Regions from separate parts of the Mesorhizobium sp. ESP-6-4 genome, predicted to be linked through region 1. Evidence: predicted binding sites of a transcription regulator. Region 1 holds the regulator's gene; the other holds the start of a gene.
What was found. The regulator HrcA, encoded in region 1, represses chaperone genes, less so after heat shock. The targets are predictions, from matches to a motif close to GTTAGCACTCNCNNNNNGNGAGTGCTAAC.
Positions count from the first base shown of each region.

Region 2: a site for HrcA is predicted at 2,303-2,331, ahead of LB523_RS19190 (co-chaperone GroES). Genes of this name have one in related genera too.

Region 1 is NZ_JAIUGS010000016.1:92,102-97,918, reverse strand. It holds gene LB523_RS23070 (LysE family translocator) at 1-430, opposite strand, end outside; gene LB523_RS23065 (PQQ-dependent sugar dehydrogenase) at 782-2,122, opposite strand; gene LB523_RS23060 (hypothetical protein) at 2,244-2,441, opposite strand; gene hrcA (heat-inducible transcriptional repressor HrcA) at 2,513-3,595, opposite strand; gene rph (ribonuclease PH) at 3,815-4,531, shown strand; gene LB523_RS23045 (VOC family protein) at 4,716-5,126, shown strand; gene rdgB (RdgB/HAM1 family non-canonical purine NTP pyrophosphatase) at 5,126-5,817, shown strand, end outside; gene hemW (radical SAM family heme chaperone HemW) at 5,815-5,817, shown strand, end outside.
Region 2 is NZ_JAIUGS010000010.1:122,506-128,322, forward strand. It holds gene LB523_RS19170 (transglutaminase-like domain-containing protein) at 1-554, opposite strand, end outside; gene LB523_RS19175 (hypothetical protein) at 942-1,184, opposite strand; gene LB523_RS19180 (hypothetical protein) at 1,271-1,636, opposite strand; gene LB523_RS19185 (hypothetical protein) at 1,633-1,893, opposite strand; gene LB523_RS19190 (co-chaperone GroES) at 2,387-2,725, shown strand; gene groL (chaperonin GroEL) at 2,782-4,416, shown strand; gene LB523_RS19200 (hypothetical protein) at 4,440-4,655, shown strand; gene LB523_RS19205 (hypothetical protein) at 4,717-4,878, shown strand; gene LB523_RS19210 (hypothetical protein) at 5,088-5,309, opposite strand; gene LB523_RS19215 (hypothetical protein) at 5,576-5,794, shown strand.

The sequences.
Region 1 (5,817 bases):
TGATCGTCTTCAGGTCGACGATGGTCGGCGTGATGGCGAGATAGAAGATCATCGTCTTGGGATTGCCGAGCGTCACCGTCAGCCCGGCGATGAAGCTCGACACCAGCCCGCCTTTGGCCTTCCGCGCCTCGACGGTCTCGGGCGTGATGCCGCTGGTCCAGAAGCGCCAGGCGAGGAAGGCGAGATAGGCGACGCCGGCCCATTTGATGGCGAGGAAGACCATGCCGAAGGTCTGCGCGACGAAGGCGAGCCCGAGCACGACGGCGGTGAGATAGGTGAGGTCGCCGAGCATCAGGCCGAACGACATGGCAAGCGAGGACCGGAAGCCGGAGCCGAGCGCGCGGGCGACAAGCGCCGTGACGCCGGGGCCCGGAATGGCGGCGGCGACGCCGAGCGCGGCGCTGTAGGCAAGGAATCCGGTGAGTGTCATTGGTTCTGGCCTGGCGTATGTGGGGCTGGGTTTTTATCACGATGCCGGATCGACGGTAATTCCCTCGCACTGGAATTCGTTACGCCAGCGCGACTGGCACGGGCATTTGGCCGGTCGCCCGGCGGGCGCCTTGGAGATTGGCTGGAGCGTCCCAACCTCGTCATCCACGGGCGGAGCAAGGAGCGAAGCGACGCGCGCAGACCCGAGGATCCATTCCGTGACCTCCGAGCGCCACAACGGTGCAGAATTCTGCGCCGCTGCACTCTTTGATCAGGGTCACGGAATGGATTCCAGGGTCTCCGCGACGCCGCTTCGCGGCTGCTCCGCCCTGGAATGACGAGGTTGGGGGAGCTACCCACCATACGTAATACGCCAGATCGTCCCGTTGCCGTCCTCGGTCAGGATCAGCGCGCCGTCCCTGGCCACGGCGACGCCGACCGGCCGGCCCCAGACCGCGTCGTCGGATATGACGAAGCCGGTGGCGAAGTCCTCGTATTCGCCGGTCGGCTTGCCGTCCTTGAACCTCAGCCGCACCACCTTGTAGCCGGTGCGGACATTGCGGTTCCACGAGCCGTGCAGCGTGACGAAGGCGTCGCCCTTAAAATCGGCCGGGAAGTTGGCGCCATCATAAAAGGCGATGTTGAGTGGCGCCGAATGCGCCTGCATCAGCACGTCCGGAACCGTGACCTTGCCGGCGAGATCGGGGCGGGCGCCCTTGTGGCGCGGGTCCTCATTGTCGCCGATATAATACCAGGGCCAGCCATAGAAAGCGCCGTCCTTCACGGCGGTGGCATATTCGAAGGGGGTGTTGTCGCCAAGTTCGTCGCGCTCGTTGACGACGCACCAGAGCGCGCCCGTCGCCGGCTGCATGGTCATGCCGGAACAGTTGCGCAGGCCGGTGGCGACGGTTCTGCGGTTGTTGCCGTCGGGGTCGAAGGCCAGCACGTCGGCGCGGCCCTGTTCCAGACCCCAGGCCTCGCCCAGCGGCTGCGATTTCGTCCACGCCTCGACACCGCCCTTCGGCTTCGCGCCCATGTCCTCGGCGATGTTGGAGCCGGAACCGACCGACAGATAGAGCGTCTTGCCGTCGGGCGAGAAGGCGATGTCGCGCGTCCAGTGGTGGCTGGCGGGGACTTTGGCGACGATGGTTTCCGGCTTGCCCGACGCTTCCAGGTCGCCGTCGCGGTAGGGGAAGCGGACGACGCTGTTGCTGTTGGCGACATAGACCCATTGCGGCTTGTCGCCCGGCGGGTAGAAGGCGATGCCGTAGGGCCGGGTCAGGCCCTTGGCGAAGATCGACTCCTGTGCAGGCTTGGCGCTGCCTTCCGCCAGGCGATAGACGCGCACCTGGTTCGCCCGGCTCTCGGCAACGAAGAAGTCGCCGTTCGGCGCCACCCGCACGACGCGGGGACTGTCGATGCCGGATGCGATCAGTTCGGCGGAAAAGCCAGGCGGAAGCTTTGGCTTCGCATCCTCGGGGCGCTCGGTGACGCCGCCGCCGTTCGAGGCGGACTCCGTCATGTCGGGTTTCGGCAAATCCTCAGGTTTCAGCAGTCGGCGCACGCCCGGACGGTCGGCTTTCCAGTCGCCGAAAGCTTTTTCGCCGCTGAGCAAGGGCTGACCGGCCTGCTGCGCAAAGGCAGCCGTGGCAAAAACCAGCGCGAGGCCCGCAAGGCCGGCGATCCGCATCATGCTGTCCTCCGTCTCTGCCACTATGTCCTGCCTTCGGGTGCCTCAGTCGATAAGGCCCCGGAGACAGAACATATTGGGCTAACGATCGAAAAGAGAAGCTCGCGCACGTGACTTGCCGGCCTCAGGCCTCTTCGGCATCCAGATCGTCGTCGAGGCGCTTTTCCAACTCGACGAGATCGGCCGGCAGGGGCAGGCCCATGGCGCGCATCTCTCTTAGCTTCTCGCGCAGCTGCTCCTGGATCTCGTGCTCGTCCTCGGGCTGGTTCACCATTTCCTCGAGCAGCAGGCTGATCTGGGCCTTGAGCGATTCCAGCGCCATGTTCTTCTCCTTAGCACCCTCAGCTGTGTCGAGGTTCAGGTCAGGCCGGCCTCACCTGAATATCGATACACCTAACGAAGCATGCGGGAAATCAGTTGTGCAGTGTAATCGACCATCGGCACGATGCGGGCGTAGTTCAGGCGGGTCGGCCCGATGACGCCAAGCGCGCCGACGACGCGGGCGTCCTTGTCGCGATAGGGGGCGACGACCAGCGAGGAGCCGGACAGCGAAAACAGCTTGTTCTCCGAGCCGATGAAGATGCGCACGCCCGGCCCTTCTTCGGCAAGATCAAGCAGCTGCAGCAGCCCGTCCTGGGTTTCCAAATCCTCGAACAGATGGCGAAGCAATTCGATGTCCGCCTGAGCGGTGACGTTTTCCAGGAGGTTGGCGCGGCCGCGCACGATAAGGCGCGCCGGCAGGCCGCTTTCGGCGCCGGCCCAGACCGCGAGGCCTTTCTCGACCAGATCCTGCGACAGCGTGTCGAGGGCAGCCCTGGTCTCGTCCTTGATGCGGGCGATTTCCGCCCGCGCCTCGGCCAGTGTCCGGCCACGGATATGGGCGTTGAGGAAATTGGACGCCTCGTGCAGCTGCGACACGGTGGTGCCGGCCGGCAGGTCGACGACGCGGTTCTCGACATCGCCGTTCTGCGACACCAGCACGGCGAGTGCCTTTGCGGGCTCGAGCTGGATGAATTCGATGTGCTTCAGCGCCACCTCGTGCTTGGAGGCGAGCACGAGGCCGGCGCCGCGCGACATGCCCGACAGCATCTGGCTGGCCTCGGTCAGCATATGCTCCAGCGTCGCGCCCGAGCCGGAGGCGCGCACCTGCGCCTCGATGGTGCGGCGCTCGTCGTCGGAAAGGTCGCCCAGCTCCATGAAGGCGTCGACGAAAAAGCGCAGCCCGGTCTGGGTCGGCAGCCGCCCGGCGGAAACATGCGGCGCGTAGATCAGCCCCAGATGCTCGAGGTCGCTCATCACATTGCGGATGGTGGCCGGCGACAGCGACGAGGGCAGGATGCGCGACAGGCTGCGCGAGCCGACCGGCTCGCCGTCGCGCAGGTAGGAATCGACGATCCGCCGGAAAATATCGCGCGAGCGCATGTCGAGTGACTGAAGTACCGGCGACTGCGACGTCGGATCGACTGGTTTGTTCATTCCGGCGAGAAACCTCCTTCCAAAAGATATAGACTTAAGCTACGGCGGCGCAACCCGGTGCCGCGCTCGCGGTCACACGGTGCCGCGTTTGCGGTCACCGGTGGCGCGTTCGCAGTCGCGCGGCCCGTTTTCCTGCGCGGCGTCCTTTTCCTTTGCGACTTGCCCCGCATGCGTCTACAAGCCGGCCACGATTCCGGAAACGACAAGAAAGAAGGCCGAATGCGCCCCTCCAAACGCCAAGCCGACGAAATGCGCGCCATCTCCTTCGAACGCGGCGTCTCCAAGCACGCCGAAGGCTCGTGCCTGGTGAAGTTCGGCGACACGCATGTCCTGTGCACGGCGAGCCTGGAGGAAAAGGTGCCGGCCTGGATGCGCAATTCCGGCAAGGGCTGGGTGACGGCCGAATACGGCATGCTGCCGCGCTCGACCGGCGAGCGCATGCGGCGCGAAGCCTCCGCCGGCAAGCAGGGCGGCCGCACGCTGGAGATCCAGCGGCTGATCGGCCGCTCGCTGCGCGCCGTGGTCGACCTGCAGGCGCTGGGCGAGCAGCAGATCACCGTCGACTGCGACGTGATCCAGGCCGATGGCGGCACTCGCACCGCCTCGATCACCGGCGGCTGGGTGGCGCTCTACGATTGCCTGCGCTGGATGGAAGCGCGCCAGATGGTGAGCGTCGCCAAGGTGCTCAAGGACCATGTCGCGGCGATTTCCTGCGGCATCCATGACGGCCAGCCGGTCATCGATCTTGATTACCTGGAGGATTCCTCGGCCGGCACTGACGCCAATTTCGTCATGACCGGCAAGGGCGGTATCGTCGAGATCCAAGGCACGGCCGAGGGCGAGCCTTTCTCCGAGGAGCAGTTCGCGGCGCTGATGGGCTTGGCGAAGAAGGGTATTTCGCGGCTGGTGAGCCTGCAGCAGATGGCGGTGGCGTAGGTTTTCGAATGCCGAGCCTAGGCCCCCCTCTCTGGCCTGCCGGCCATCTCCCCCTCAAGGGGGGAGATTGGATGTCACGGCGGCTTTCGCCAATCGCCAATGTTGCAGAAGAGGTGCCGGCGTGGCCGCAGCTAATCTCCCCCCTTGAGGGGGAGATGCCCGGCAGGGCAGAGAGGGGGGCCTCGTGATACCCTCTGCAATCCTCGAATCCACCCTCTACGTCACAGACCTACACGCCGCCGAAACCTTCTACCGCGACATCATCGGCCTCGAAGCCTTAGGCAAGGTCGAAGGGCGCCACGTCTTCTTCCGCTGCGGCGACGGCGTGCTGCTTCTCTTCAACGCCGAGGCAACGAAAATCCCGCCGGCGCCGGACGCTCGGCTGAAGGTCCCGCCGCACGGCACGGCCGGCGAAGGGCACCTCTGCTTTGCGGCAACCGCCGATGAAATCGCTGCATGGCGCAAGCATCTGTCCGCCAACAACATCGCCATCGAAAGCGATTTCGAATGGCCGCAGGGCGGGCACTCGATCTATATCCGCGACCCGTCGGGCAATTCGATCGAGTTCGCCGAGCCAAGGATCTGGGGTTTCTGATGCACTCGCAACCTTTTCATTCCCTTGGGGAAAAAAAGATCGTCGTCGCCAGCCACAATGAAGGCAAGCTGCGCGAATTCGCCGACCTGATGGCGCCGTTCGGATTCGAGGCGAAATCGGCCAAGGAATACGGCCTGCCCGAACCCGACGAGACCGGCACCACCTTCGAGGAGAACGCCTATATCAAGGCATATGCCGCCGCCAAGGCGACCGGCCTGCCGGCGCTGTCGGACGATTCCGGGCTCTGCGTCGACGCGCTCGACGGCGCGCCCGGTGTCTATACCGCCAACTGGGCCGAGACGCCGGACGGCAGCAGGGATTTCGGCATGGCCATGCAGCGCACCGAGGTGGCGCTTCAGGAGGTTGGCGCTACGGAGCCCGCGCAGCGCACCGGCCGCTTCGTCGCCGTCATCTGCCTGGCATTTCCCGACGGCGAGGCCGAATATTATCGCGGCGAGGCCGAAGGCAGGCTGGTGTGGCCGCCGCGCGGCACGCTCGGCTTCGGCTACGATCCGGTGTTCCTGCCCAACGGTTTCGACAAGACCTTTGGCGAGATGAGCGCGCAAGAAAAGCATGGCTGGAGGCCCGGCCAGGCGACGGCGCTTTCGCACCGCGCCCGCGCCTTTCAGAAATTCGCCGAAGTGCGATTGAATTTGGCCAGATTGGATTTGGCGCGATCAGGATCCGCATG
Region 2 (5,817 bases), on a different contig from region 1:
ATATTGAGGCAGCGGCACAAAGTCAGCGCGAGATGGGCGAAGTCGCGGCAGACGCCTATGCGTTCCTGGTACGCCTCGAAGGCCGTTCGCGTCGATCTGGCCTGCATGTAGTCGAATTGAATATGACCGTGGACGAAGTCGCAGATTGCTTGCACGCGGCCCCAACCTGGGGCAGTGGCGCCAAACATGTCCCACGCCGCCTGGCTGAGACGATCGGTTTCGCAGTAGCGGCTGCCCATTAGGTAGACAAGGCAGTCGTCTGGCAAATCCCACACCGCTACTTCGCGGGCAGCTGGCAGCAGCCTGTCTATCTTGCCGTCATCCTCGATCGTTGCATCGCCCCACATCGTCAGGTCGCCCGCGGGCGCGACAAGCCGGCGGCATCGGTTGCCAAAGACATCATGGTAGGTCGATGTCGGAACATCGGGCGTGGTGAAGACCGTTTCGGGGATCCTGATGTCGGCCGCGCGGTCGTCGTGGACCGATAGCAGGCATACCAATGCGGTCGGTTGCTGGCAGGTCAGCGTGATCTCATAGCCGTAGCGGATCAGCATGTGGATCTTTCCTGCCGGAAATCAGCGGGGGTCAGAGTGCAGGATTCGCGACGGTTGCCGGAGTAGGCTTGGCAAGCAACATCATGGATGGACACCAGCAAGGCCTCGAATGCTGAAAGGTATCTTGTTTCAGCAGGCCCGGTCTCGGCCAAGGCGATATCCGATTTCGCGAGCGCCTCGACATCGACCAAGAAGCAAGCCGTCATGATCGGTGAGGCGGACGGCGTTGCGCGCTGAAAACGTGGAAGTCGGTCCAGGAGCGACCAACTTTCACTCGACGGCCATTTGATGGTCCATAGAAATCGCGCCCGGACGCGCCGCCCTCATTTTCCCAGACCGCAAGCGCGGCGAAGTTGCGGGTCCGACAGCTTTCGTTGTTATGGCCACTCATGATGTTAGCCGATCCTCATTACTCGCCTCCCCGGCGAGAACGCCCGAATAGAGCGTTGCGCCATTCGCATCGGCGATCGTCATGGCGTCCGGCCGCTGCGGCATGTTCAGGGTCCCAGCCAAAAGCCTGGCGATTTCGATCGCATCGTCGAGGTCGGCGGCTTCCGCGGCCTCGCGGCCGAGCACGGCATGCGCATCGTCCGCTTCTCGGGTGCGATAGAATTCGATCATGATCTTCATCATCATCCATCTCGCTGTGTCAGTTCTCGCCTTAGCCGCGAGGGGTACTGATGTCAGGAAGTCTGGTGTGGGCGCCGAACACGCTTTTAGGCTTGGGCAGGGCCTTTTCCTGCTTCGGCTTCCTGATTTCCCGGCTCGAGCGTTTCGGTCCCTTTGCCATGTGCGAACGTCCTTTCGATGAGCGTTATGGTGTCACCCGGCGATGTGGCGACCGGTTCGAGACTGTCTTGCGTCGCCACCCGTTCATGAGGTTCGCCGTCGTTGCGGATGCGGTACTGCGCCGAATCTTCCCTCGGCGGGAGTCTGGCTGTGATCCGGTAGATTTCCGAAGTCTTTGGAAACGTGCCGAAGCCGCCCTTCAGCCGGACAGCCTGTCCGAGGGCAAATAGATGCGTTGCGGCTTCGCGGCGGACCGGGTGTGCGTTGCGTTGCATCATCGTGGTTCTCATCATTGTCTCTGGTCCTGCTCCAGTGCGGCTTTGAGCGATGCCGGTTCGATCGGCACCATCTGCCGCGTAGCACCGCTTGCGGAGATCGCCGGCAGGTGAATGAAGGTGGCGACGCGGCGCCACGCGATCAGGGAAGCTCCTTCGAGGGCTTCCTCGTCGTGATCGACGCGGTAGTCCCCGGGTGGTTGCGGTGCATCAAAGCCGGGCAGCGAAAACGCCGACTTGAAGCGAACGATAGTTGGTGTGGTGCGGCTGGTCATTTGTTGCGCCTTTCAGCGGAAACCCGCGCCTGCGCATTTCCGTATCATTCCCACTCGAACCACCGGAATGATGCCCGACGCTGCCAGTACATCCGTGGTCAGCGTCGATGTCATTCCAGGGGTTCGAACGGAACGAAATGTGCGCCGGACCGGCGCTGCACTCGTTTTCGAGAATTCGGTGGTGAATGGCGGGGCTTGACACAAAGCCAACTCGACCAAATCAACGAGTTTTACCTATGCGCCTCATTTGAGTTCTAAACAAGGTCGAGACGCATTATATTTGTCCCTTGAAATAACAGACGCACGCCCGCAAAATTCAAGCCGGCAGAAAATTTCCCACGAGCGCGGATGAATTTCTGCGCGGCTCGAATTATTTCATTCGAATTCTTGGCCATCGGCGAGAAATAATTCTGGCACTCCTATCTATCGAGTGCCAACCCGCCTATACAGAGGCAGCGGCCCGCCCAATGCCGGCCACAGAAAGAAGTTCCCCATGAAATTCCGGCCACTCCACGACCGCGTCGTCGTTCGCAGCGCCGAAGGCGATACCAAATCCAAGGGCGGCATCATCATTCCCGACAATGCCAGGGAGAAACCGCAGGAAGGCGAAGTGATCGCCGTCGGCCCGGGAGCACGCGACGAAGCCGGCGCCTTGATCGTGCCCGATGTGAAAGCCGCCGACTTCATCCTGTTCGGCAAATGGTCCGGCACCGAGGTCAAGATCGATGGCGAGGACCTTCTGATCATGAAGGAAGCCGACATCATGGGCATCATCGACAAGAGCGAGACCGGCATTGTCGACAAGACAATGGCCGTCAAGGACGCCGCCTGACCGGGCAGTCTTCACGGCAAACGGCGCACTCCAATTTTCGAACGGGATCAACGATCATGTCTGCCAAGGAAATCAAATTCTCCACCGACGCGCGCGACCGCATGCTGCGCGGCGTCGAGCTCCTGAACAACGCCGTCAAGGTGACGCTCGGCCCCAAGGGCCGCAACGTCATCATCGACAAGGCTTATGGCGCGCCGCGCATCACCAAGGACGGTGTGACGGTGGCCAAGGAAATCGAGCTTACCGACAAGTTCGAAAACATGGGCGCCCAGATGGTGCGCGAAGTGGCCTCGAAGACTAACGACCTTGCCGGTGATGGCACCACCACCGCCACGGTGCTGGCCGCCTCGATCCTGCGCGAAGGCGCCAAGCTGGTCGCTGCCGGCATGAACCCGATGGACCTCAAGCGCGGCATCGACCAGGCGGTCACCGCCGTGGTTGAGGAAATCAAGGCGCGGGCCAAGAAGGTCAAGTCGTCGGCCGAGATCGCGCAGGTCGGCACCATTGCCGCCAATGGCGATGCCAGCGTCGGTGAGATGATCGCCAAGGCCATGGACAAGGTCGGCAATGACGGCGTCATCACTGTCGAGGAAGCCAAGACCGCCGAGACCGAGCTCGACGTCGTCGAGGGCATGCAGTTCGACCGCGGCTATCTCAGCCCGTATTTCGTCACCAATGCCGACAAGATGCGGGTCGAACTGGAAGAGCCCTATGTGCTTATCCACGAAAAGAAGCTCGGCAACCTGCAGGCGATGCTGCCGATCCTCGAAGCGGTGGTGCAGGGCGGTAGCCCGCTGCTGATCATCTCCGAGGACGTCGAAGGCGAGGCGCTGGCCACGCTGGTCGTCAACAAGCTGCGCGGCGGCCTCAAGGTCGCGGCCGTCAAGGCGCCGGGCTTCGGCGATCGCCGCAAGGCGATGCTGGAAGACATCGCCGTGCTCACCGCCGGCCAGATGATCTCGGAGGATCTCGGCATCAAGCTGGAAAACGTCACCATCGACATGCTCGGTCGCGCCAAGCGCGTGCTGATCGACAAGGACACCACCACGATCATCGACGGCGCCGGCGCCAAGGCCACCATCCAGGCGCGCGTCGCCCAGATCAGGGGTCAGATCGAGGAAACCACGTCCGACTACGACAAGGAAAAGCTGCAGGAGCGGCTGGCCAAGCTCTCCGGCGGCGTTGCGGTGATCCGCGTCGGCGGTGCTACGGAGTCGGAAGTCAAGGAAAAGAAGGACCGTATCGACGATGCGCTGAACGCCACGCGCGCAGCTGTCGAGGAAGGCATCGTGCCCGGCGGTGGTGTGGCGCTGCTGCGCGCCAGGTCGGCGCTCAAGGGCCTGACCAGCGCCAATGCCGATGTCACCGCGGGCATCTCGATCGTGCTCCGGGCCCTCGAAGCGCCGATGCGCCAGATCGCTGAGAATTCCGGCGTCGAAGGGTCGATCATCGTCGGCAAGCTTGCCGACAGCAAGGACCACAATCAGGGCTTTGACGCCCAGAACGAGGTATATGTCGACATGATCAAGGCAGGCATCGTCGATCCGGCAAAGGTGGTGCGCACGGCACTGCAGGATGCCGGCTCGATCGCAGCGCTTTTGATCACCGCCGAAGCCATGATCACCGACATTCCGACCAAGGATGCCGCACCTTCACCTAGCGGCGGCGGCATGGGCGGAATGGGATACTGAGATCTTGGCGCCAGGATACGGCCGTGCGTGAACCGACGCTACCCCCGGTGTTCGGCAGGCTTGGGGTCAAGTCGCCGGTCGCCATCGTGGCGGCTTCGGCCACATCCAGCAATATGACGAACCTGGCGGCCCGTATGCGAGAAGGTCTCTCGTCGCGCAGGGACCTGGCTTTGAACCTCGGCGTGGTGCTGTGGACAGTACTTGTCCTGGCGGCGGTATTTTTCATTCTGCAAACCTGAACCGATCGGCGGCGGGCGAAAACGAAAGGACGCGGAATATGGCAAACCGCTACGCCCTTGTATGGACCCTCCGGACAGCTGGACCGTTTTCGACGTCTTCACCGGCCAGCCCGCCGAGTCCGATCACAAGATCATGGTCGGCATCAATGCCGGCCAAGCGTACGAGATGGTCAGCCGGCTGAACGATCAAGACGCCAAGCGGCGGGAAGAGGCCGGCCGCTGACTTGTGGACCTGAGGATACTAGCGACCGTAGGCGAACTTCCGGGTGTAACTCGCGATCAAATTCGCCTGTCGGGGTCTTCAGTCAGTGCTCGCTAGAGAACACTGTCAATGTGTAACCGAACGAGCCAAGACCGACGACTTCCTCATCGAGGCGAATTTTCCCGGAGCCGTCGAACCAGCCGGCCAGCGTGGTTTCGGTGGTCTGGCGCCTATTCCTGCCTCAGCCGACCATCAACCTCTTTCAGGAAATGAGCTTCATTGAGGAGCTTTTCCCAATCCGTACCGAAGCGCTCAATCAGATCACGAGCCTGTGCTTCCGTGAGATTCGCTTCTCGCGACAGTCGGCCGGCCAGGAGGTCGAATTCGGTGAGATCGGTCTCGGGCAAACTGCCATCGCGGTGCTGCATCGCCTGGGCGATAACCTCGAACACGCTGCCGACTTCCTCGTAAATCTCGCTGACCTCGATGCCCTCTCGGTCCGCAGCTTTACATCGCTTGGTCGGTCAGATCGCTTATGGCGGCAGGGTCGTCCGTCACCACTTCGGGCAAATGCTCTGCCATCCAACGCTCGAGGAAATTGGCGCCGCGTGTGCTCATTTTTCCATAGCGGAAGCCGCATATTAGGTTCCGCTGATCTTAATTGGACCGTGAACCTTCTCTTTCGGGGAGCGTTGCCATTGGTTTCAGGAGGTTTCCGATGGCGCGCTTTCAAATCGAAGAGATCTATGGCGAACGCCTCGTTGCCACGACATCTGCAGAGGCACCTGATGCGCTCAGCGCCGCAGAGACCCTGACGGGAAAGGCGATCTCCACCAAGGCCTTGCAAGAGCACTGGTTTCGGGTTGTCGACGAACGCGAAGGCACCGTCCACGAATTCAGAATTGCAGAGGAGCCGCCAAAGGATTTTGCCAAATGATGAACTGCTTCGGCGCAAAGCCC